One region of the Paenarthrobacter sp. NPDC089988 genome, then DNA from elsewhere that is predicted to be linked to it. Evidence: predicted binding sites of a transcription regulator. Region 1 holds the regulator's gene; each other region holds the start of a gene.

Evidence for each region. Region 1 encodes LexA, which represses DNA repair genes until DNA is damaged. Its sites were predicted from a motif close to TCGAACANNTGTTCGA; they were not measured.
Region 2: the regulator LexA is predicted to act here: its motif matches at 5,823-5,838, upstream of ACIPV6_RS23040 (LexA family protein).
Region 3: the regulator LexA is predicted to act here: its motif matches at 4,028-4,043, upstream of ACIPV6_RS17665 (Y-family DNA polymerase).

What each region holds. Positions count from the first base shown of each region.
Region 1 covers NZ_JBIVGD010000010.1:40,837-48,670, reverse strand. The annotation lists gene hflX (GTPase HflX) at 1-1,136, shown strand, start outside; gene ACIPV6_RS13135 (ATP-dependent DNA helicase) at 1,129-3,186, shown strand; gene lexA (transcriptional repressor LexA) at 3,250-3,996, opposite strand; gene ACIPV6_RS13125 (LysM peptidoglycan-binding domain-containing protein) at 4,348-4,707, shown strand; gene ACIPV6_RS13120 (histidinol-phosphate transaminase) at 4,785-5,912, shown strand; gene hisB (imidazoleglycerol-phosphate dehydratase HisB) at 5,990-6,616, shown strand; gene hisH (imidazole glycerol phosphate synthase subunit HisH) at 6,613-7,338, shown strand; gene ACIPV6_RS13105 (hypothetical protein) at 7,339-7,497, shown strand; gene priA (bifunctional 1-(5-phosphoribosyl)-5-((5-phosphoribosylamino)methylideneamino)imidazole-4-carboxamide isomerase/phosphoribosylanthranilate isomerase PriA) at 7,529-7,834, shown strand, end outside.
Region 2 covers NZ_JBIVGD010000035.1:6,970-14,803, reverse strand. The annotation lists gene ACIPV6_RS23065 (thiamine pyrophosphate-dependent enzyme) at 1-774, shown strand, start outside; gene ACIPV6_RS23060 (NAD-dependent succinate-semialdehyde dehydrogenase) at 830-2,311, shown strand; gene ACIPV6_RS23055 (IS110 family transposase) at 2,417-3,556, opposite strand; gene ACIPV6_RS23050 (hypothetical protein) at 4,506-4,829, shown strand; gene ACIPV6_RS23045 (hypothetical protein) at 5,005-5,445, shown strand; gene ACIPV6_RS23040 (LexA family protein) at 5,852-6,283, shown strand; gene ACIPV6_RS23035 (Y-family DNA polymerase) at 6,276-7,574, shown strand; gene ACIPV6_RS23030 (hypothetical protein) at 7,616-7,834, shown strand, end outside.
Region 3 covers NZ_JBIVGD010000016.1:22,321-30,154, forward strand. The annotation lists gene ACIPV6_RS17645 (terpene synthase family protein) at 1-292, opposite strand, end outside; gene ACIPV6_RS17650 (cytochrome P450) at 350-1,783, opposite strand; gene ACIPV6_RS17655 (polyprenyl synthetase family protein) at 1,835-2,905, opposite strand; gene idi (isopentenyl-diphosphate Delta-isomerase) at 3,184-3,810, shown strand; gene ACIPV6_RS17665 (Y-family DNA polymerase) at 4,104-5,402, shown strand; gene ACIPV6_RS17670 (uroporphyrinogen-III synthase) at 5,436-6,587, opposite strand; gene cobA (uroporphyrinogen-III C-methyltransferase) at 6,598-7,632, opposite strand; gene nirB (nitrite reductase large subunit NirB) at 7,643-7,834, opposite strand, start outside.

The DNA of each region.
Region 1 (7,834 bases):
CCAAGCCTGATCCCGGAACGTTCCTTGGTTCGGGCAAGGCCCAGGAACTCAAGGCGATCGTCGCCTCCACCGGCGCCGACACGGTGGTGGTGGATACCGAGCTTTCGCCGTCCCAGCGGCGTGGCCTGGAGGACATCGTGAAGGTCAAGGTTGTTGACCGGACAACGTTGATCCTGGACATCTTCGCCCAGCATGCAAAGAGCCGTGAGGGCAAGGCCCAAGTGGAACTGGCCCAGCTGGAGTACCTGCTCCCCAGGCTCCGTGGTTGGGGTGAATCCATGTCCCGCCAGGCTGGTGGCCAGGTGGGTGGTGCAGGGGCCGGCATGGGTTCCCGTGGTCCCGGTGAAACCAAGATCGAACTCGACCGCCGGCGTATTCGTACACGGATGGCCAAGCTGCGTCGGGAGATCGCCGCGATGAAGCCGGCGCGCGAAACCAAGCGGGCCAACCGCCGTCGTAATGCCGTTCCTTCCGTTGCGATCGCCGGCTACACCAACGCCGGCAAGTCCTCACTGCTCAATCGCCTCACGGATGCCGGTGTCCTGGTGGAGAACGCGCTGTTCGCCACGCTGGATCCCACGGTCCGGAAGGCCCAAACGCCCGACGGCATCGGTTACACCTTGGCCGATACTGTGGGCTTCGTCCGCTCGCTGCCCACACAGTTGGTGGAGGCGTTCCGTTCAACGCTTGAGGAAGTGGCCGATTCCGACCTGATCCTGCACGTCGTTGATGCCTCCCACCCTGATCCCGAAGGTCAGATTGCCGCTGTGCGGACGGTCTTCAGCGAAGTCGACGCCCGGAAGGTTCCGGAAATCATCGTCCTGAACAAGGTGGATGTGGCGGATCCGTTCGTCGTTGAGCGCCTCAGGCAGAAGGAACCGCGCCACGCCGTGGTTTCCACCCGTACGGGGGAGGGCATCGCCGAACTCCTGGAGACCATCAGCCAGTCGATCCCGCGGCCGGGCGTCCGCCTGGAGGTGCTCATTCCCTACAACCGCGGGGAGATGATCAACAAGCTGCACAACTCCGACGCCGAAATCCTTAGCCTTGAGCACGAGGAAAACGGCACGCGCGTGGTGGCGATGGTCCGCGAGGGCCTGGCTGCCGAGCTGGAGTCGTTCGTCAGCAATGGTTGAGAAGGTGGCGGCGGAACCTGCTGCGTCGGTGGGGGAGAAGTTCACCCTCGAGTTGTTGGACAAGGCTGTAGCAGGCATGGGCGGCCAAAGCCGCACAGGCCAGCATGAAATGGCCAAGCACGTTACCCGGGCCATCGAGTCCGGGGAGCACCTGCTGGTCCAGGCGGGAACGGGAACAGGTAAGTCGTTGGCTTACCTGATCCCGTTGATCGCCCATTCCATGGACAGCAACAAGCCCACCTTGGTGTCCACCGCCACCTTGGCCCTCCAGACGCAGATCGTGGGGAGGGACCTTCCCCGTCTGCTGGAGACCATCAACCCGGCCCTGGAACGGCCCGTGAACGTGGCACTCGTCAAGGGCCGGGCCAACTACGTGTGCCTGCAAAAGCTCGAGGGCGGGTTTCCCAGCGAAGAACCTTCCGAGGGGCAGCTTTTCTCCCTCGGAGAGGACACCAGCGTTCCGCACTTCGCCGCATCGCTGGGCGGACCGTCGTCGCAACTGGGCAAGGAAGTGGTGCGGCTGCGCGAGTGGGCGGAGAAGACCGCCACGGGCGACCGCGACGAACTGATGCCGGGCGTGACAGACCGTGCATGGCGCCAGGTTTCAGTTACCTCGATGGAATGCCTGGGGGCGCAGAAGTGTCCCATGGCGGAAGAATGCTTCAGCGAGCAGGCACGCGCCCGGGCGGCGGAAGCCGATGTGGTGGTCACCAACCACGCAATGCTCGCCGTGAGCGCCTTTGAGGGACTGGCAGTCCTTCCGGAGTACGACGTGGTGGTGGTGGACGAAGCCCACGAACTCCAGGACCGGGTTACCGGAGCCGTTTCCGGCCAGTTGTCCGTGGCCATGATCCATGCTGCTGCCTCAAGCGCACGCAAGCACACGGCCATCACTGTCGATGCCCTGAACGCGGCCGCGGACCGGCTGGACATGGCTCTTGTTGGTGTTCCAAGCGGCTTGGTGCCCAACGGCCTCAACGACGAACAACTTGATTGCCTGGACCAGCTCCGGGACGCCACCAGGGCAGCATTGTCCGATTCGAAAACGGATTCGTCGAACGCCGTGGACGGCGGACGCCAATTGGCCCGCTCGCGGCTCATGCTCATTCTGGAACTGTCCGAGCGGTTGCTGGCCGCGAAGGAAAACAGGGAGGTGGTGTGGTTCTCCAGGAACAGCACCTTCGATCCCCAGCAGGGCTACTCGCAGCCTGATGAAACAGCTCCCGCCCTCATCAATATTGCTCCCTTGAGCGTGGCCGGACGGCTCCGGGAAGGGCTGTTTGCGGGCCACACAGTGGTTCTGACGTCCGCCACGCTGGCCATCGGGTCTGCCTTCGAACCGGCCGCGGGCGGGCTGGGCCTGTTGGGGGACGGAGCTCCCAGCTGGACGGGCCTGGATGTGGGATCGCCCTTTGACTATCCGAAGCAGGGCGTCCTCTACGTGGCCAAGCACTTGCCCAAGCCCGGACGCGGAACATCGCCCGAAGCCCTGGACGAGCTTGAGGACCTCATTCGTGCCTCCGGCGGGGGAGCGTTGTGCCTGTTTTCTTCCCGGCGTGCAGCCGAGGAAGCCGCAGACGCCATGCGGCTGCGGCTCGATGTGGACATCCTGTGCCAAGGGGAGTCCACCATGGCAGCGCTGGTGAAGCAGTTCGCCGACGAACCCGATACGTGCCTTTTCGGCACCATGTCCCTGTGGCAAGGGGTAGACGTGCCGGGTGGCTCCTGCCGACTGGTGGTCATTGACCGGATCCCTTTCCCACGGCCCGATGATCCCCTGATGACGGCAAGGTCCCGTGCTGTGGCCCAATCCGGTGGAAACGGGTTCATGGCCGTATCCGCGACCCATGCCGCTATCCGCTTGGCGCAGGGAGCAGGGCGGCTGATCCGGTCAACGGGAGACAAAGGCGTGGTGGCGATACTCGACTCGAGGCTTTCCACCGAAAGGTACGGCGGTTTCCTGCGGGCTGCCTTGCCACCCTTCTGGGCCACGACGGACCGGAAGATCGTCCAGGGCGCCTTGGAAAGGCTGGCCCGGACCGGGCGGTAAGAAGATTCTTCGGGGGTGCCCCGCCACGGCTGGCGCGGGCGGCCCTGAAGCAGTGTGTGCTGACTAAAGGGAGCGCAATACAGACACGACTTTGCCCATGATGGTGGCCTGATCGCCGAGGATGGGCTCGTATTGGGTGTTCTGGGGGAGAAGCCAGGTGTGGCCGTCGCGCTGCCGGAATGTCTTGACCGTGGCTTCGTCGTCCAGGAGGGCGGCCACGATGTCGCCGTTGATGGCGTCGTTTTGCCGGCGGACAACAACCCAGTCGCCGTCACAGATGGCGGCATCGATCATTGAATCGCCGGCGACCTTCAGCATGAAGAGTTCGCCATGGCCCACCAACTGCCGGGGGAGGGGGAGGACGTCCTCCACGGTCTGGTCGGCCAGGATCGGGCCACCGGCAGCGATGCGGCCCACCAAGGGAACCAGCGCAGTGTCGCTGGCACTTGCCAGCTCCGTTACGGCGAGGCCGCCCGTACTGCGCAATGTTGCGGGGGCTTCCACGCCCGGGATGGTGGCACCGCCGTCAAGGGTCAGTGGCATGAGGACTTCCATGGCGCGAGGACGCTTGGGGTCCCTCCTGAGGTAACCGAGCTTTTCCAGTTGGGACAGCTGGTGGGTGACGCTGGAGAGGCTGGCCAATCCCACCGTATCCCCGATTTCGCGCATGCTGGGCGGGTAGCCGTTCTCATTGACGGAGCGCTGGATGGTTTCGAGGATCTTCTTCTGACGGACAGTCAGGCTTTTGGGACTTTTGGTGGGCTGTTGGCTCCGCAGGGGTGCCCCGCCGCCTGTGGCCTTTGCTGCCATGTTCGCCATTGCCCTTCCGTTCCGCCCGGCGGCGTTCTGAGTGTTGCCGGGATGTGGGTCCAAAAATGTCAGACCCTCCTGATGCACTGCTTTTGTGCCTGATTCTTCACTCAAACGTAGGCCAGGCACCAGCGTTTATCAAACATTTGTTCTAGCGAGTCTCGACACCGTTCGTTGATAAGTGCTAAAAATGTCATAGCAAGGTTCGAATATGTGTTCTAGTAATCCGGATCCTGGTTGCGATGTTCGAAGGAAGTGTTCGAATATCGCCGCTACCCCGGAGAACACAAGGTATTGGCAGCAGGGTCCTGGTTCCCCGGGATCAGGCAATCGCTCAGAAGGGCTCAGCTCATGTCCGCAGTCACAACGTTCCACGAGTTCCGCAATACGCCGGCGCCCACCCGCATCCGGCTCACCCGGCGCGGCCGGATCGTTTTCTTTGGCATCCCGGCCATGTTGCTGGTCGCCGTTCTGCTCAGCTTTGCGGGCCTTCTGAACTCGCCGGCCAAGGCATCGGATTCTCCGTCGCAACTGCAGCCGCCAGTCGCCGTCAGCGTGACCGTGCAGCCCGGCCAGTCCCTGTGGGGCATAGCGGGAGCCGCCGCTCCCGAGCGGGACCCGCGGGATGTCATCACCGAGATCATCCAGCTGAATGACCTCCGCGGCGGACGCATCACGCCCGGCCAGCAACTGTTTGTTCCTGCCAAGTAATCCATCCGGACGGCCAGGTGAACACTGTCCGGCGTCACAGTTACAGGGCACTCATCGGCGCCCCTTAAACTGGTGGGGTGACTGACCAGCTTGAGCGACTTGACCGACTTCCCCTCCGGGCCAACCTGCGTGGACTGAGCCCCTATGGCGCACCGCAGCTTGACGTTCCGATTCTGCTCAACGTCAACGAGAACACCCATGGCGTACCGGCCGATGTCCAGGCCGCGATCACCGAAGCGGTGGCCGCAGCAGCCACCGGGCTGAACCGTTACCCGGACCGCGAATTCACCGAACTGCGGGAGGCGTTGGCGGAGTTCCTGGGCCATGGCCTCAGTCCTGCGAACATCTGGGCTGCCAACGGATCCAACGAGGTCCTCCAGCAGATCCTCCAGGCTTTCGGTGGTCCTGGCCGCAAGGCCCTTGGATTCCCTCCTACGTATTCCATGTACCCGCTCCTGGCCAGTGGCACCGACACGGAGTATGTCCGTGGCGTTCGTGGTGAGGATTTCAGTTTGGACGCCGCGTCTGCCGCCGCGCAGGTGGCTGAGGCGGGCGCCAACATCGTCTTCCTGTGCTCGCCTAACAACCCCACCGGAACGGGTCTCGGCCTGGACGTCGTGGAGGCTGTCTATGAGGCCGGAGAGGCCAGCCAGGCGATCGTGATCGTGGACGAGGCGTACCACGAGTTCGCCCACGACAACACGCCCAGTGCCCTGACCTTGCTGCCGGGCCGCGAACGGCTCATTGTTTCGCGCACCATGAGTAAGGCCTTCGCCCTTGCCGGTGCGCGGTTGGGCTACATGGCTGCGGCGCCCGAGGTCACCGATGCCATCCGCCTGGTGCGTTTGCCGTACCACCTCTCGGCGGTAACTCAGGCGACCGCCCTGGCAGCCCTGCAGCACCGGGAGGCCCTGATGGCCGACGTCGAGGACATCAAGGTCCAGCGCGACCGCATCGTCACTGAATTGCTGCGGATGGGCCTCAAGCCGGCGGCTTCGGACTCCAATTACGTTTTCTTCGGTGGCTTGGAGAACCCGCAGGCCATCTGGCAGGGGCTGCTCGATGCTGGAGTGCTGATCCGTGATGTTGGCATCCCCGGGCACTTGCGTGTCACTGCCGGTACCGAACGGGAGACCACGGCATTCCTGGAAGCGTTGGAAGCCCTGCTAACCGGCGACGCCGGTGTGGCTCCCCAGCACGGTTAACCGGCACGGCTAAGAAGCCACCCACTTAGACTTGTTCCCAGATCCATTTCCCCTTTCGTGTTAAGGACGTTCCCCAGATGAGCGAAACCGGCGCCACGCCGTCCGCTGCCCGTACCGCGCGCATGGAGCGCACCACCAGTGAGTCTTCTGTCCTGGTGGAGATCAACCTGGACGGTTCGGGTGTCTCGGACATCAGCACCTCGGTCCCGTTCTACGACCACATGCTGACCGCGCTGTGCAAGCACTCCTTGATCGACATGACGGTCAAGGCCACGGGGGACACCCACATCGACGCGCACCACACCGTGGAAGACGTGGCCATAACCTTCGGCGAAGTCCTGCGCACCGCACTGGGGAATAAGGCAGGCATCCGTCGCTTCGGCGAGGCCACTGTTCCCCTGGATGAGGCCTTGGCACACGCAGTTGTGGACGTTTCCGGCCGCCCCTACCTGGTGCACGGCGGGGAGCCCGCCGGCCAGGAGTACCACCTGATCGGGGGACACTTCACTGGTTCACTGACGCGGCACGTGTTCGAAGCCATCACGCTGCACGCAGGTATCTGCCTGCACATGAATGTTCTGGCAGGACGCGACCCCCACCACATTGTTGAGGCACAGTTCAAGGCGTTCGCCCGGGCGCTCCGCGCGGCCGTTGAATCCGATCCCCGCGTGGAGGGTATTCCGTCCACCAAGGGAGCACTATGAGCAACCAGATCCTCAAAGACGGCGCGGTGACTGACGCGTCGGCTTCGGCAAAGCCCGAATCGCCCGAGGGCAAGCCCACGGTTACGGTGCTGGATTACGGCTCGGGGAACGTGCGTTCGGCGGTGCGGGCCTTGGAACGCGCAGGTGCCCATGTCGTGTTGAGCGCCAAACCGGAAGACGTGCTGAACGCTGACGGACTGGTGGTTCCCGGCGTCGGTGCGTTCGAGACCGTCATGAAGGAGCTCAAGGCTGTTGACGGTATCCGCATGATCGGGCGCCGCGTTGCCGGAGGCCGGCCGGTCCTCGCCATCTGTGTTGGACTTCAGGTGATGTTCGAGGCCGGTGTGGAGCACGGCACCGAATCCGAAGGTATGGCTGAATGGCCGGGCAAGGTGGAGCTCCTGCCAGCCCCTGTGGTTCCGCACATGGGCTGGAACACCGTGGACGTTCCGGAGGGGTCCAAGCTCTTCGCCGGAGTGGAGGATGAGCGGTTCTACTTTGTGCACTCCTACGGCGTGCAGGAATGGAACTTCGACGTTGTCCAGCCCCGGATGGCTCCGCCCATGGTGACGTGGTCCGAGCACGGAGCCCGTTTCATCGCCGCGGTGGAAAACGGGCCGCTGTGCGCTACGCAGTTCCACCCGGAGAAATCGGGTGATGCCGGGGCCAGGCTGCTCCGCAACTGGGTGGACGGCCTGCGGAAACCTGAAGGCGCCGCCTGAATGTGGTCCATAGTGCTCATGGGGCTCGCCGGCCTGCTGGTAGGTGGGGGCATCTCCTTCCACCAGCAGAAAAAGCCCCTCTGGGTTTCCATTTCCTTCTACGTGCTGGCCGGGATGTCCCTTCTGGCCGCCTACCTCCTGACGCTTCCGGGCAAGTAACCCGGCGCTCCCATCAACTGCAAGGACACACATGACCACGCCCGCACAGTCCGTTCTGGAACTCCTTCCCGCCGTCGACATTGTTGACGGCCAGGCGGTCCGCCTCCTGCAAGGCGAGGCGGGCTCGGAAACCAGCTATGGCACGCCCCTGGAAGCAGCCCTGAACTGGCAGGAAGCCGGCGCCGAGTGGGTGCACATGGTGGACCTCGACGCAGCCTTTGGCCGAGGCAACAACGCGGACCTGATCAGCGACGTGGTTTCCCAGCTCAACGTGAAGGTGGAGTTGTCCGGCGGGCTTCGCGACGACGAGTCGCTGGAACGCGCCCTGGCCCTGGGC
Region 2 (7,834 bases), on a different contig from region 1:
CAAGACTGGAACAAGAAGAACTTCCTCGTCACCATCGACCCCTCCCTCCGAGGACGCTCCGGCCCTGTCTCGTACCAAATCGTGGCCAAACCAGATGTGTTCGTCAGGGACCTCACAAAACTCGACCTGCCGGTTAAGGACGAGTGGAAGAAATGGTCCCGGAAGATGAGGACCGAACAGGAGACCTTCTCCGCGCTCCCTCCGGCAACCCCGAACAAGGGACAGGCCCGGATGGACACGATGATGGCCCACCTGGTCCCAACGCTGCCCGAGGATGCCATCATCACCATCGGCGCCGGCGAGCACACCAACTGGGCCCACCGGTACTTTCCCACCCGCAGGTACGCGGCCATGATCAGTGCCCGCAACGGGTCCATGGGCTACTCCGTGCCTTCCGCTATCGCCGCTTCACTGGCCCATCCTGGACGTCGCGTTGTCACGATCGCCGGTGACGGCGAATTCCTCATGAACGGGCAAGAACTCGCCACCGCAGCACAGTACGGCGCAACACCGCTGGTGATCGTCATGGACAACCAGGAATACGGCACCATCCGAACCCACCAGGAACGCCACTACCCCAACCGGGTCTCCGGCACACAGCTCAAAAATCCGGACTTCGCCCTCATGGCCCGGGCCTTCGGCGGTTACGGTGCCAAGGTCGAACATGACCGGGACATCCCTGCAGCGCTGGAAGTAGCCCTCACCGCGATCGAGCAGGACAAGGTGTTCGCCCTGATCCACCTTGTGGTCGGGCAACGGGTCAAGGCCTACTAACTCACCACGCCGGCGTCCACCCGTCGGCATGACGGCTCACGAATGGAAGAACAATATGTCTATCTCCGCTTTGACCGAACTTGAACTACTGGACTCCGTCCCTACTGGCCTGCTGATCAACGGTCAGTGGCGTCCGGCGGGATCCGGGAAGACTTTTGATGTTGAGGACCCGGCTACGGGCAAGGTCCTGCTGAGCATCTCCGACGCCGGCGCAGAGGACGGCGCTGCGGCCCTGGATGCTGCCGCTGCCGCTCAGGCTGGCTGGGCCCGCACTGCTCCGCGCGAACGTGGTGAAATCCTGCGCCGCGCCTTCGAACTCGTCACCGAGCGCGCTGAGGACTTCGCCCTGCTGATGACCCTGGAAATGGGCAAGCCCCTGGCCGAGGCCCGCGGCGAGGTGACGTACGGTGCGGAGTTCCTGCGCTGGTTCTCCGAAGAAGCCGTCCGCGTGTCGGGCCGCTACTCCGCAGCCCCCGACGGCAAGAACCGCCTGCTCGTGCAGAAGAAGCCCGTTGGCCCGTGCCTGCTGATCACGCCGTGGAACTTCCCGCTGGCCATGGCCACCCGCAAGATCGCCCCGGCTGTTGCCGCGGGCTGCACCATGGTCCTCAAGCCGGCCAACCTGACCCCGCTGACCAGCCTGCTGTTCGCCCAGGTCATGCAGGAAGCAGGCCTGCCCGCCGGTGTCCTGAACGTCATCCAGACCTCTACCGCCGGTGCTGTGACCGGTCCGCTGATCAAGGATGACCGCCTGCGCAAGATCTCCTTCACCGGCTCCACCCCGGTGGGCCAGGCCCTGATCCGGGAAGCCGCGGACAAGGTCCTGCGTACCTCCATGGAACTGGGCGGCAACGCACCGTTCGTGGTGTTCGAGGACGCTGACCTGGACAAGGCCGTCGAAGGCGCCATCGCGGCGAAGATGCGCAACATGGGCGAGGCCTGCACCGCGGCCAACCGCTTCATTGTCCAGGAATCCATCGCTGATGAGTTCGCGGAGAAGTTCGCCGCGAAGATCGCCTCGCTCACCACCGCCCGCGGCACCGAGCCCGAATCCAAGGTTGGCCCGCTGATTGATGGCAAGGCCCGCGACGGCGTCCACGCACTGGTTGCCGACGCCGTCGCAGGTGGCGCCGAGGCAGTCACCGGTGGTGCCGCCGTCGACGGTCCCGGCTACTTCTACCAGCCCACCGTGCTGAAGAACGTCGCCGAGGACGCCCGCATCCTGCAGGAAGAAATCTTCGGCCCTGTGGCCCCGATCGTCACGTTCTCCACCGAGGACGACGCGATCCGCCTGGCCAACAACACCGAGTACGGGCTGGTGGCCTACGTCTTCACCAAGGACCTCAACCGTGGCCTGCGCGTGAGCGAACGCCTGGAGACCGGCATGCTCGGCCTGAACGCCGGCGTGATCTCCAACGCCGCTGCCCCGTTCGGTGGCGTCAAGCAGTCCGGCCTGGGCCGCGAAGGCGGATCCGAAGGCATCGAAGAGTACCTCTACACCCAGTACGTAGGCATCGCGGACCCCTACGCCGACTAGGCCTGCTCTCCAGAAACGCAAGGGACCTCCTGTACTCGCAACCGGGGGTCCCTTGTTTAGCCCTTATTCGCAAAGGGCCGCAGCGCGACCCGGCATGGTCTGGTGTTACGCTGCGTCCAGATTGGCTTCGGTGAGCTCTAATTTCCCGGAAGGACTCGCCTCTTCTGATTGCGGACAGGCCGGCTCAGAGCTGGCATAAAGGGCGTTGAGTTGACGGTAAAGGGCTCGGGCCAGGTAGCGCTTGAGGGATCTGCGGATTTCGCGGTAGCTTCGGCCTTCCTTGGTCCGTTTGCTGACGTAGTCCCGTGTTCCCGGATCGTGGACCATCCGAGTCATGGTGATGGTGTGCAAGGCACGGTTGAGGCGTCTGTCACCACCACGGTTGAGTCTGTGCCGGACGGTGTTCCCGCTTGAGGCCGGTAAGGGATTCACCCCTGCCAGTGACGCGAAGGCAGCCTCACTGCGTACCCGTCCTGGATGCGACCACGCAGTCAGGACGCCGGCGATCGAGACGGCCCCTGCGCCTACAATCTCCAAGAGCGGCGCCGCGGGGCTGTGCTGGATCAGCTCGGTCATGCGCTTCTGGTTCGCCGCGAGCTGCGCCGTCACGTCGACAACACGGCGCGCCAATCGAACAGCTTCTTCGCGCGCGATTGATAGTTCTATCGGTTCCTGTCGTTCCCGCCACCTTGTGATGGCCGCGATCTGAGCGGGAACCAGCGCCCTACGGGCGTCTATTCCAAGATCGTGCGCCCGGAGTAAGGCGATGAGTGCATTGACGTTCATTGTTCGTTCCCGAGTCAACTGATCCCGCGCCGCGCTCAGGATTCGCAGTCCTGCACGGGTTCCTTCATCGCGACGTGGAGACCGGAGCTGGGATTCCTCTAAGCCAAGGACAGCCATTCCGATGGCTGCGGCGTCCAGCGGGTCGGATTTTCCGATTCGCCTGCGGCCTCGGGGGTTCATCCGCGGCGCTTCGGCAACGTCGAAGCCGGCGTCGGAAACTGCCTTGGCCAGACGTGCCCCATATGAGCCGATGCCCTCGATAGCCCATAGAGATCCCATATCGCCGCCTGTCCTGCGACCTGCCCAAGCAAGTGCGCGGGAGATCCCTGCCCCGGTGGTCGGGAACTGCTCGCAATCAACCTGTCTCTTGGTGCTGGCCTCGATAATGGCGTACGTGTGTGTGCGGGCGTGACAGTCCACGCCGATAATGAACGGGCGGTTCTGCGCAACGATTGTCAACGCGGCCACCCTCCTTTCTTCCAAACGGACAAGACAGATCGCGGCGCGACCGGCGTTGGACCTGGGAAGTGTCACTTCGAGGCAAAACTGTGATGAGCCACAACCTCCAAGAGGCCGGGCAAGCTTCTAATCAAGCCATTGACGTGGGACAGGTCAGCACCGGTCGCTCCACCCAGCGCGGACAAATCGGGGGAAACGCACCCTCAACGGGGCAATTGTTTTTTCGAGTCACGCGCAGGGCAGAACGACCGGCATCAACACTGCCAGCCAGTCCCAGACCAGCCTCTGCAAGACTCACAGTTGTTTTTTGGTTGCTGGCAAGCTTGCTTGCTCGGCGGTCGACGGAGCCCTGTCTACCCTTCGGGCAAGGGGACGGAGTCTTCGAAAGGAAATAAGCGAAGCGCCGTCGAAGATTCCGTGCCCGCAGGCCCCGGAGCGTGCGGAGGGGCTAGACCGGGTGGAGCGGACGCCCACAATCCGAAGGACAGCAACCAGAAAACGTCGTAGACAAACAGGTGATGACGGGCAGGAGCCCTGCGACGGACCGGCACCACCCAACCGCCGGCCACGCAGCGAAGCGGAGTGGACGCCCGTTTCCCCGGTTCGCCCTGGCGGACCGCTCCCCTTCCTCGGCTTAAGCCGCTGGCATTGCCGTGTCTTTAGCCCAGCACCACCTGCTGGGTGTAGACATCGGAGCCGGATTGGTAGGGTGGGCGGGTCCCGCCCTGCCCCCAAGGGGCGGGATACCATGTTGCACGTTCCTGCTTGTGTCTTTGCGGAACGCACGAAGAGCCAGCACCCGGCCAGGGTGCTGGCTCTTCGTGTTCTTGGGCCAGGGCCTGGCTCGTGTGACTGGCTACTGTCGGCCTTTCACGGTTAGGGTGTGTGCTTTCGTGTCCGCCAACCCTGCGGGATGGGCGGACCTCATGGTTCACAGGTGAGGAGCAGCATGTTCGGTTTCGCGGTCAAGGTGGAGAAGGATGACAAGAAGGCAGAACTGGAGATCCAGGGCTTCCACGACCAGGACAGTGTCGAAGAGTTCGCCCACGAGGTCCGGGAAACCATGGTCGTTTGTCTGGAGGAGAACGAGGAGATCACTGGTTTCGAAGTCGGGGAACCGGGCCCGATGGAGGAACGTGAGAACGTCCCGGAGGTGGACATTCAGGACTTCACCGATGAGCTCGTCATGCAGGTCATGACTCCCGCGCCGGGCCACATGGTCAAGGGTGAGTACCCGCTGCGGTTCGCCGTCGAGCACCCGATCGAGTACTAAGCGCCCTCATCGGGACCCGCCGGACCAGCAACAGCGTCGTCGGGGCCCCGACCCTTGGCGGCGCACAATCAACCCGTGCGGACCGGGACGGGGAATCATGTCCGGTGGTTGTCCGTTTGATCTGGTGACCTGCATTGCTGCGGGTCACAACGACAGGAAGGTTTGGGGACTGGCCATGACGTTGAATGAATTGCTTGCCCGGCTGCGTGCCGGGCACTTGATGGTCCGGAGCGCCCGGGAATGGGATGATCTGGCCACGGAACTGTCCGGCGCTTACGAGGCCGGGGATGAGGAGCTCATCGAGCAGCTCCGCCCGCCGTTCCTGCAGTCCTGGCGGACCGTGACCCGGTATGTCTTGCGTGATGACTTCGACGCAGCTGGGATCAGCGTCTCCGATCCTTCCAGCGCTTGGGGTATCGCCGTCCTCGAATCCGGTGGCCGGATGATCGAGCCACTGCTGAGCCCACCATCTCAACGGGTTGGCGAGTCGTTGGAGGCCCTTGATGGGTTCACGGTCTTGGGGTACGAGGAGACCTTGGCCGGCTACGCCCACGATCTTGGACGCCTGTTCGCGGCGGACGAGGCACTCTCGGTAACCACTTCCCCGGCAGCCTGAACACCACTACAGTCCGGGAGCCCGGTCCGTTCTTTTGCTGCCCGCCGTGTCGTTGGTCTGGGGCGGGCGAAGGGCCGGACAGGCTTCAGTCTTTACCGCTGTCCGGCCCTCGCGAGCGGGCGTCTCAGATGGCTGAGGGCAACTTGGGGGGTCTTGCTTTCAGCCATGAACCCGCTGACTTAATTCAACTCCCCCGCACCCCCTTTGCACACGAGTAGTCAGTACTCGTTTTTCACCCTATCCGCACCCACTCCATCCCCGCACCAATGAATCCCATTGGGCTCCTCCTGCCGTGGCCGGGCGCCCGCGGTGGGTTTCGCATCTGGTGCAATTCGGGACGCGCGTTATCTTGTCGGTGGGCACGCCTATAGTGGTATTCGAAAGTTTGTTCGAATAGAGGTGTGTCGTGGGCGTGATCGTTGGCCCCCGTGTGGTAGGTGCGGGTTTGTCTCCGGTGGTGGTGTTGGTGGCGCCGGTGGCGGTTGCTGCCGGGTATCCGTCCCCTGCCCAGGATTATTTTGACGGCCGGATCGACCTGAACGCGCACCTGGTCAAGGACGTCACGAGTACCTTCATCGTCCGGGTCACCGGGTCCTCGATGGAGGGGGCCGGGATCAGCGACGGTGACGAGCTGGTCGTGAACCGGGCCCTGCAACCTACGGATGGTTCCGTCGCGGTGGCGGTCCTGGATGGGGAGCTGACGATCAAGCGGCTGAGGATCACTGCCACGGGCGTGGTTCTGCAGGCCGAGAACTCCCGCTTCCCGGACATCCTCGTCGCGGCCTTGTCGGAGCTGACCATCTGGGGCGTAGCGACCGTAAGTCTTCACCATGCATAGGCCCGCGATCATGCGGCGGTTGCCGGAAATCGCCCACGTGGATGTCAACTGCTTCTACGCCTCCGCCGAGCGGGCGTTCAACCCGGCATTGGAGGGCCGGCCGGTGATCGTGCTCTCGAACAATGACGGGTGCGCGGTGACCCGCTCCCCCGAAGCCAAGCGTCTCGGGATCGGGCTGGGGGATCCGTGGTTCAAACTCAAACCGCGGGCGAAGGAATGGGGCCTGGTGGCCCTGTCGAGCAACTACGAACTGTACGGGGACATCAGCTCCAGGGTGATGGAACTGCTGGGCCGGTACTCGGCCTGGCTGGAGGTGTACTCCATCGACGAGGCCTTCCTCGGCGTCAATGGCGACCCCGACCAGCTCCTGGATCTCGGCAGGGAGATGAAGGCCGCGTGCCGGCGAAACGTGGGCGTGCCCGTCTGCGTCGGCATCGCCCCCACCAAGACCCTGGCGAAACTGGCGAACAAGTGGGCGAAGAACAACCCCGCCTTCAACGGTGTCTGCCGGTGGGAGTCCGTACCCGCCGAGCAGCGGGAAGCGTTGATGTCGCGGTTGTCGGTGATCGAGATCTGGGGCGTGGCCACACGGTTGACGAAACGCCTGAACGGTATCGGGATTTTCACGATCGCCGACCTGGCCCGGGCGGATCCGGTCGCGATCCGGGACAAGTTTTCCATCGTGATGATGCGCACCGTCCTGGAACTTCAGGGGACCCCGTGTATCCCGATGGAGGAAGAACGCATCGGCCGTGACCAGCTGATCTTCTCGCGCTCCTTCTCCACCCCGATCACCACCGCGGCGGGGTTGCGGCAGGTCATGAGCGTCTACGCCCAAATGGCCTCCGCCCGGCTCGCCAAACACACTCTGCAGTCCAAGGTGTTGACCGCGTTCGCCGCGACCTCGCACTTCAACCCGAACGAGAAATCCTTCCCCACCACCTGCGTCGTGCTGCCGGCCCCGACCGCGGACCCTGTCCTGCTCACCAGAGCAGCCCACGCCCTCCTCCCCCAGGTCCACGACGGCGTGAAGTACGTCCGGGCCGGGATCATGGTCACCGACCTGCGCCCCACCGGAAACCAAAAACCCCTGGAACTCTTCGAGAATACGCATGAGGAACGCGGCATCGGGACCCTGTTGGAGGACGTGACCAAACGCTACGGCCGCGGCTCCATCGGCCTGGGCCACGCCGGGATCCGCGGCGGACCCGACTGGACCATGAAACGCGACATGCTCTCCCCCAGATACACCACCCACTGGGACGAACTCCCCCTCGTCAAAGCCGCCTAACCCCGGCAGCACAAACAAACCCTCTTGGAAGGAACAGTCAGATGACCCTGGCACCCGAACACACCCGCCACCTGCCCGAAGTCGCTGTCCGGTTCAGCCCCGACGGCACCCCCCTGGCCGTCCGCCACAACGGGACGATCTGGATGGTCGACCCCGCCCTGCACACCAACCACTGGTACAGCCGGGACGCGTGGTGGGAAACCCGCAACCGGGCACCGCGGGGCACCGGCGATGTCGTCAGCGTCGAACACTGGCAATTC
Region 3 (7,834 bases), on a different contig from region 1:
CGTTGTCGTGAATGAACAGCCAGTCCGTGAGATCACAGATGTCCAGAACCTTTTCAGCATCTAGATCGTAGTAGGACATACAAACGAACAGTGCGCTGAGATTGTCCTTGAGTATCTTGTTTGCCAGGACCTCGTCGTTGGGCAGGAGTTGGCGTCGCACCCAATCTTCGTGCCGTCCAAGGATTTGGTAGTAATCCGGATGCAGTCCACAGCTGAACCGTTGGGTTATCGGAGGAAATGAAACGGTTGTGTTGGGCTCCAGGCCAGGGCACTCCGGCAGGGCATTGCTCATGATTTAGTCCTAAGGGAAAATGTGAAGAAGAGTGTTTGATTCGAACAGGACGGGCCGTCAGGGTTGTGGCGTGTCGTGGTTATGCGGGCAACGTGGGATGTTTTCGTCTCGGTGATCACTCAAATGGAGTGGAACCGATCGGACACGCTTCTGGACCCTTAGATGCAGTTTCTTTGGTTCCAGGACCGCCCGTCCTCCTCGTGGCCGCACTACGGCTCCAGGCGGTTTGGCCAGATTCCACTCTCTCGTTATGGTCGCCAGCGCTGTGATGATTTCGAAGAGTGCAAAGTCGTTGCCAATGCACTGATGCACGCCGGCGCCGAACGGAACGTACGAGCCGCGTGGACGTTTGGCGACTTCTTCAGGGAGCCAGCGATTGGGATCGAATCGCTTTGGGTCGGGGTACAGACGGGGGTCGTGGTGAATCGCATAGGGGCTGAAGAAGACAAGCGTGCCCTCAGAGATAAAGTGATCACCCAAGGTTGTGTCTTCGGTAGTGACCCGCGGGAGCAGCCACGCCGGCGGGTAGAGACGAAGCACTTCACTTACGACTCTGCCTGTATAAGTGAGACGGGGGACGGTATCGGCTGTCACCGGCCCATCAGCAAGAATTGCGACGACCTCGTCATGAATGCGCTGCCCGACTTCCGGACGTTCGCTCACCAGGTGGAGCGCCCAGGCCAATGTAGTAGCCACGGTCGCGCTACCGGCGGAGAACAGTGTCACCACCTCGTCCCGCAGTTGCCTGTCCGTCAAGGCATTCCCGTGTTCATCCCGAGCAGAAAGCAGCTCAGTCAGGAAGTGCTGTGAGTCGGCGTTGTGGGCCTGATGATCAGCAATGACGTGATCGGCAATTGAATGGAGCACTTGCTGGGCGTGGGAAAAGTCCCGGGACTCGAGAGTTGGCACCCGATGCATCCATGCGGGCATAAGACTGCGCCAGCCAATGCCGCGGGACGCCGTAGCAACTGAGCGCACGATCTGTTCAGTCATCTCGTCGGTAAAGCCACCCTGGTAAAGACTCTTGCCTATGACGGTAACCGTTAGTTTCGACAGATCGTTCCACACGTCTACCGTTTGGTCCGTCTGCCAAGTCTCAATCATCTTGACGGTGGCCTCGCGCATGGCGGAGTGATACCCGGGGATTCGGGACTTTCGGAAGGATGGTTGCATTAGGCGGCGCTGTTGACGGTGGTAAGGCCCCTCGCTCACGGCGAGTCCATTTCCTACAAATCGACTGCTCGTCTCATATAGCGGGCCGGATTTGATGAAGTCTTTTGTACGAGCGACCAGAAGTTCACGGACAAGGGTTGGGTCATTTACTATCTGCCCGTTCTTGTTACCCAGTTTTATGGAAGTTACCGCACCTAGGTCTCGCTGTGTTTCCAGAAATTTTTGGGGGCGGACTGCAAAACTAAGCGCGTGTCCAAAGAAGGGAATCCTTCCAGGGACGGGTCGTTCTTGAAGAGCTGCAGGTGGCGATGCTGTCATGAAACTTCCTTGGTGTGAAATGAGGCCAGTCTGTCAGTGATTGCAGTTGTTTTAGTACGATCGAGCCACTGTGTTCGAAGCGAGTTGGTGCAGTGCTGCCTTGGCCGTGGGTCTTATGTCCGCCGCGTCGAGGAATTCCAAGGACGCGCGGAACCGGGAGGAAATAAGATCTTCAACAACCTTGTCCGCTCCGGTGGCCAGCAGGATGTCCCGGCATTCTTGGGCACCGTCACTAGTGAGTCGGGCATTGCCCAGATGTCGGCGAAGCCTGCGCACCTGTGAGGCTGTAGCCCGTTCGAACGCGGCACACATCAAAACGGTGTGTTTACCTTCGCGGAGGTCGTCGAGTACAGACTTGCCAGTTAGCTTGGGATCGCCAAAAATCCCGAGAAGATCGTCCCGGAGTTGGAAGGCCTCTCCGAGTGGGACGGCGAACGCGGAAAGTGCGCGTACCTGATCGTCCGTGGCGCCAGCCAAAAGGGCACCAATCTGGATGGGCCGTTCAAACGTATATTTCGCCGTTTTGTATTGCACAACTTTCCACGCGGTAGCCAGGCACGGGGAAGCAGGTGCGCTGGCCAGCAGATCAAGGTACTGTCCAACTGCAGTCTCGGTGCGCATCATACTTAGGACCCGGTAAGGCACCGGCAGTTGACGTTCTTCGTGTGGCTCCGGCTGAATCAGGTCATAGGACCAGCCCAAGGCTAGATCTCCCAGCAGTATGGCTGCGTTGTTTCCCAACTGATCCGCACTTGGAAAGTGCCGGAGATGGGCAGCCAACGCGTGATGGGCTGTAGGGAGCCCCCGCCGCGTGGCTGATTTATCCATGATGTCGTCATGGATCAAAGCGAAGGCATGGAAGAGTTCGAGTGACGCTGCGATCCGGTAAACCAGCGGTGGCGGGACTTCGTCACTCACGCAGGACCACCCGACTATGCAGAGACGTGGGCGGATGCGCTTGCCTCCGGCCGCGAGCATTTTGCGAAGAAACTTTGTGAATACCGAGATTTCAGAACCACAAGCGGACTGATCTTGGCGCTCAAGAAATGCTTCAAGGATTGCATCAACGCGTGTTTTAACATGCGAAACGTCCGCAATTGAATCCGCTTGCAATGCTGTCATAATTCACTGTCCCCACAGGAAAGTCTGGTGATCCGCTTCGGAACTATTGACCGAAGCCGCAACGGGAATGACGATAGCATGCGTTCAATCAAAATTAGTCAACTCGATGCCACCTCTTGAGTGCAAGGCTCCTGTCTGATCGCCTTTGGGATGATAGGTTTCGAGAACTTTGCTCGAGGGTGTGACCTAGGATCGGGTGTTCAAAAGTTGCGGTGGTGTAGGTATCGAATCCAAGGATTAAAGGTACCTTTTTGCAAAGCTTGATGATTACTCGAAACATGGGTATTAACGGCGAAAATTACCGTTTTCATATCTCAATAACGTGCGTTATAGGAAAAGTATCAAACAGCGATAAGGTGGGATTTTTAGTGACCGTGGAGCAGGTAGTGCTGGTAGACGACCGTGGGGAGCCAACGGGCGTTTGCTCCAAGGCGGACGTTCACACAAGGGATACCCCACTTCATCTTGCGTTTTCGTGTTACGTCTTCAACGCCAAAGATGAAGTCCTTGTGACGCGCAGATCCCTTGAGAAGGTTGCGTGGCCGGGGGTGTGGACGAATTCGTTCTGCGGTCATCCTCTGCCGGGCGAATCCATGGAGCAAGCTCTCCGGCGACGTTCAGGTTGGGAACTTGGGATTGAAGTAACCGCGCCACGCGTGGTGCTTCCAGGATTCCAGTACCGGGCTGTAGACGTAACCGGGATTGTGGAAAACGAGATTTGCCCTGTCTATTTTGCTTTCAGTGAAGGCACTCCTGATCCCCGGCCGGCCGAGGTGATGGACTTTCGTTGGGCAAAGTTGGATGATCTCCGGCGAGCGGCCAGTGCTGCCCCGTGGGCATTCAGTCCTTGGCTGGTCCTCCAGTTGCGGGATGACCGCCTTCAGGCGGCTCGCGTTCTGGGCTGAGGGGACCATTGATACTCGTCGAATGAGCAGGGCCTTGCGGTCTTCGGGTTCAGCTTCCGAGCCAACCAGCGCTGGCCTCGAATCCCCATGAGGGATATTCCGGCGTCGTCGCTACCGGATGGGACGCCTTCGCATTGCTGATCCGACGGTGGCCAAGCGGCGACTGCAACACCCTGCAAGGCTATTTTGTCCGCGGCTCGCTGTACAGTTGAATAATTCGAATATTTGTTCGAATAAACCCGTGTCTCGCACTTGCTTGGCCGGGTTCATGTGCTAGCACCGGAAGGGGTCTGATGTCCAAACCAGCCCTCATGCGCCGGATGCAGGAAATCGCCCACGTGGACATCAACTGCTTCTACGCATCAGCCGAGCGCGCCTTCAACCCGGCACTCGAGGGGAAGCCCTTGATCGTGCTGTCCAACAACGACGGCTGTGCGGTGACCAGGTCGCCTGAGGCCAAGAAGCTCGGGATCGGAGTGGGAGACCCGTGGTTCAAGATCGCGCCGCGGGCCAAGGAATGGGGACTCATTGCGATGTCCAGCAACTATGAGCTGTACGGCGACATCAGCCTGCGCGTCATGGATCTCTTGCGGCGATACTCGGCGTGGCAGGAGGTGTATTCCATCGATGAAGCCTTCCTGGGGGTGAAGGGCAGCCCGGAGCACCTCCTGGATCTCGGACGGACCATCAAGGAAGCGTGCCGCAAGCATGTGGGCGTGCCGGTGTGCGTAGGCATCGCCCCCACCAAGACGCTGGCAAAGCTCGCCAACAAGTGGGCCAAGCACAATCCGGCGTTCAACGGCGTGTGCCGCTGGGATTCCGTGCCGGCGGATCAACGCGAGGCGCTCATGTCGCGGTTGTCAGTCATCGAAATCTGGGGGATAGCGACGCGGCTCACCAAGAGGCTGAACGCCATCGGGATCTTCTCCATTCTAGACCTGGTGCGGGCGGACCCCGTGAAACTGAGGGACAAGTTCTCGATTGTCGTGATGCGCACCGTGCTGGAACTGCAGGGCACGCCGTGCATCCCCATGGAAGAGGAACGGATCGGGCGGGACCAGTTGATCTTCTCCCGCTCCTTCTCAACGCCCATTACGACGGCGGCGCAGTTGCGGCAGGTGCTCAGCGTCTATGGCCAGATGGCCAGTGCCCGCCTGGCGAAGCATGACCTGCAAGCCAAACTGCTCACGGCCTACGCGGCGACGTCCGTGTACAACCCCAACGACAAATCCTTCCCGACCGTCACCGTCAGGTTGCCCATGCCTACCTCGGATCCCGTGCTCCTGACCAAGGCGGCGCACGCTCTGGTGCCCAAGTTCCAGGAAGGGACCAAGTACGCGAAGGCAGGGATCATGGTCACGGACCTGCGGCCCACCGGCAACCAGAAACCGTTGGAAATCTTCGAGAACCGCCACGAGGAACGGGGGATCGGGCCGCTCCTGGAACAGGTCAGCAAACGCTACGGCCGCGGCTCCATCGGCTTGGGGCATGCTGGCATCCGTGGCGGCCCGGATTGGTCCATGAAGCGGGGCCTGCTGAGCCCCCGCTACACCACCCGCTGGGACGAACTGCCCCTGGTGAAGGCAGCTTGAAGTGGACGGCGGCGTAGCGGGTTGCAGAAAGGACTACGCCCGCAGGCGGTATCCGCGCTTGACCACGGTCTCCACGAGCTTGCCGTCGGGCAGCGAGGAGCGCAGCCGGCTGACCGTCATGTCCAGGGCGTGCACGGAACCGCGCAGGTCCAGCAGCTCGGACAGCGCTTCGCGGGACAGCACCGCGCCACCGGCGCCCAAAAGAGCCCGCAGCAACAGCAACGGAGCCGGTGCCAGTTCCACCACTTCACCGTTGATCCGCAGGCAGCGCCCGCGCAGCTCGATGGTGGCGCTCTTGGTCTCCAGACGGCGCACATGGTTCAGCGACAGATGCTCGGTGACCAGGCGGATCAGGGCACCCATGCGGTACCTGTCCGGGATGAGCGGCGTCAGCCCGGCGTCGACCAATGGCTGGGCGGTGACAGGCCCGACGGCGGCGACCGTCACTGGTCCTTTGAGGGCCTCGATGAGCTGGCGGTACAGGCCCATCTCGTGCGCCGTGCTCCACATGGCATCCACGGCCGGGGCGCTGGTGAACGTCAGAACGTCCAGGTTTCCGCTGACCACGGCTTCGATCAGGCGCGGCAGCTTGTCCTCGCCGTCGGGCTTCACCCACCGGTAGGGCGTCACGGTCAGCACCGTGGCCCCGGACATCCGGAGCCGCTCAAGCTGGCGGACATCCGTGTAGCCGTGAAGCTGCACGGCCACAGTCTTACCGCGCACGCCTTCTGCCAGGAGCATGTCCACCAGTGTGGCGGTGGTTTCGTCGCTGCTGATTCCGACGTCGGCAAGCCCCGCCGCGCGGACGGCACCGCGGGCTTTGGGTCCCCGGACGAACATGCGGCAGGCGGACAGTGTTTCCAGGAGTTGCTCGCCGATGCCGAAGGAATCCGCGGCCTCGCACCAGCGGCGCATGCCGTAGGCCGTGGTGGCGATGCAGATATCCGGCTTGGCCTCGATGATGCTCTTGGTGTCCTCGATGAGGATCAGGTCTTCCTGGACGGGAGCGATCTTCAGGGCGGGGGCATGGAGTACGCTCCCGCCGCGGCGTTCCAACGCTTCGATGAGGTCCCGGGAACGGCGGTGCGAGGTGACGCCGATGCGGAATCCGTCCAGCGGCAGGTCCGTGGCTTCGGTGGCCTCGGCCAACGTCACAGCAGCTTCGAGCTCGTGTGCAACAGTCATGGGTTTACCTTCAGGCTTCAAGGAGCGAAGCCGCGAGGCGGCTCAGTTCGGCGGATGCTTCGGCATGATTGCGGTTGGCTTCAGCCACCCGGACCACCTCGCCGATGACCAGCACGGCCGGGTTGCTGCAACCGGTGGCTGCCGTTTCGATGGTACCCAGATCCGCGATGGTGGTGCGTTGACCGGGCCGGTATCCGCGCTCCACCACAGCCATGGGCATGTCCGTTTTCATCCCCGCGCGGCGCAGGCCGGCTGCAAGCTGGGGGAGCGTCCCAATGCCCATCAGGACCACGATGGTTCCGCCGAGGCCCGCCAGGTGGGTGTGCTCCTTCTCGGTCAGGGGAGCGTGTCCGGAAACCACTGTGAACAGGTGGCTTACTTCCCTGTGGGTGACCGGAATTCCGGCAGCGGCAGGAACGGAAATGGCGCTCGTAACCCCGGAGATCACGCGCACCGGTACACCAGCGGCAACACAGGCTGCCACTTCCTCGCCGCCGCGGCCGAACACGTACGGATCGCCGCCCTTGAGCCGGACAACATTCTTTCCGCGGAGCGCGGCTTCCACCATGAGCTTTTCGATGTCACGCTGCGTCACCTTGTGGTGGCCGGGCTGCTTTCCGACGTCCACCAGGTCGGCGGAGGTCAGCGCGGCCAGTTCCTGGTACGGGGCCAGCCTGTCGTAGAACACCACGTCGGCATCCCGCAAGGCATCCACCGCGCCAACCGTCAGCAGGTCCAGTGCACCCGGACCACCGCCCACCAACGTCACGTGCCCTTCCAGGCCCGGTGCGGGTTCGTCGGCCACAGGGATTCCGGCTTCGCGGCAGCGTTCCAGCAGCGGCAGCCAACCGGTATCGCCGTCGTCCACTACTGCCACCAGGAACGGGCGCACGGTGAGTGGACCGTCGAAGGCGATATCCGATGGCGTGCTGAGCCGGTGCACCACGGCGCCGGCAGCCTGGTAGCGGCGAACCGCCTGGCGCGAAGCGGTATCGGAACCGGTGACCAGAACATCGCGGCCGGTGAGGTCGATGGTGAGCTGCATGGAATTCCCCCTAGTTGTCTGCCGTGACGGCACTGCGGACCGGAATGGTGGAAGCGATGAGCACGCCACCCTTTTCCTCGTTCGTTGCCGGGCGGATCTGGCCACGCTCCGGAACGAAGGAGATGGACTCGTCCTTCTGGTTGGGGGCGTTGACGAAGGAACGGAAACGGCGCAGGCGCTCCGGGTCCTTCAGGGTCTCGGC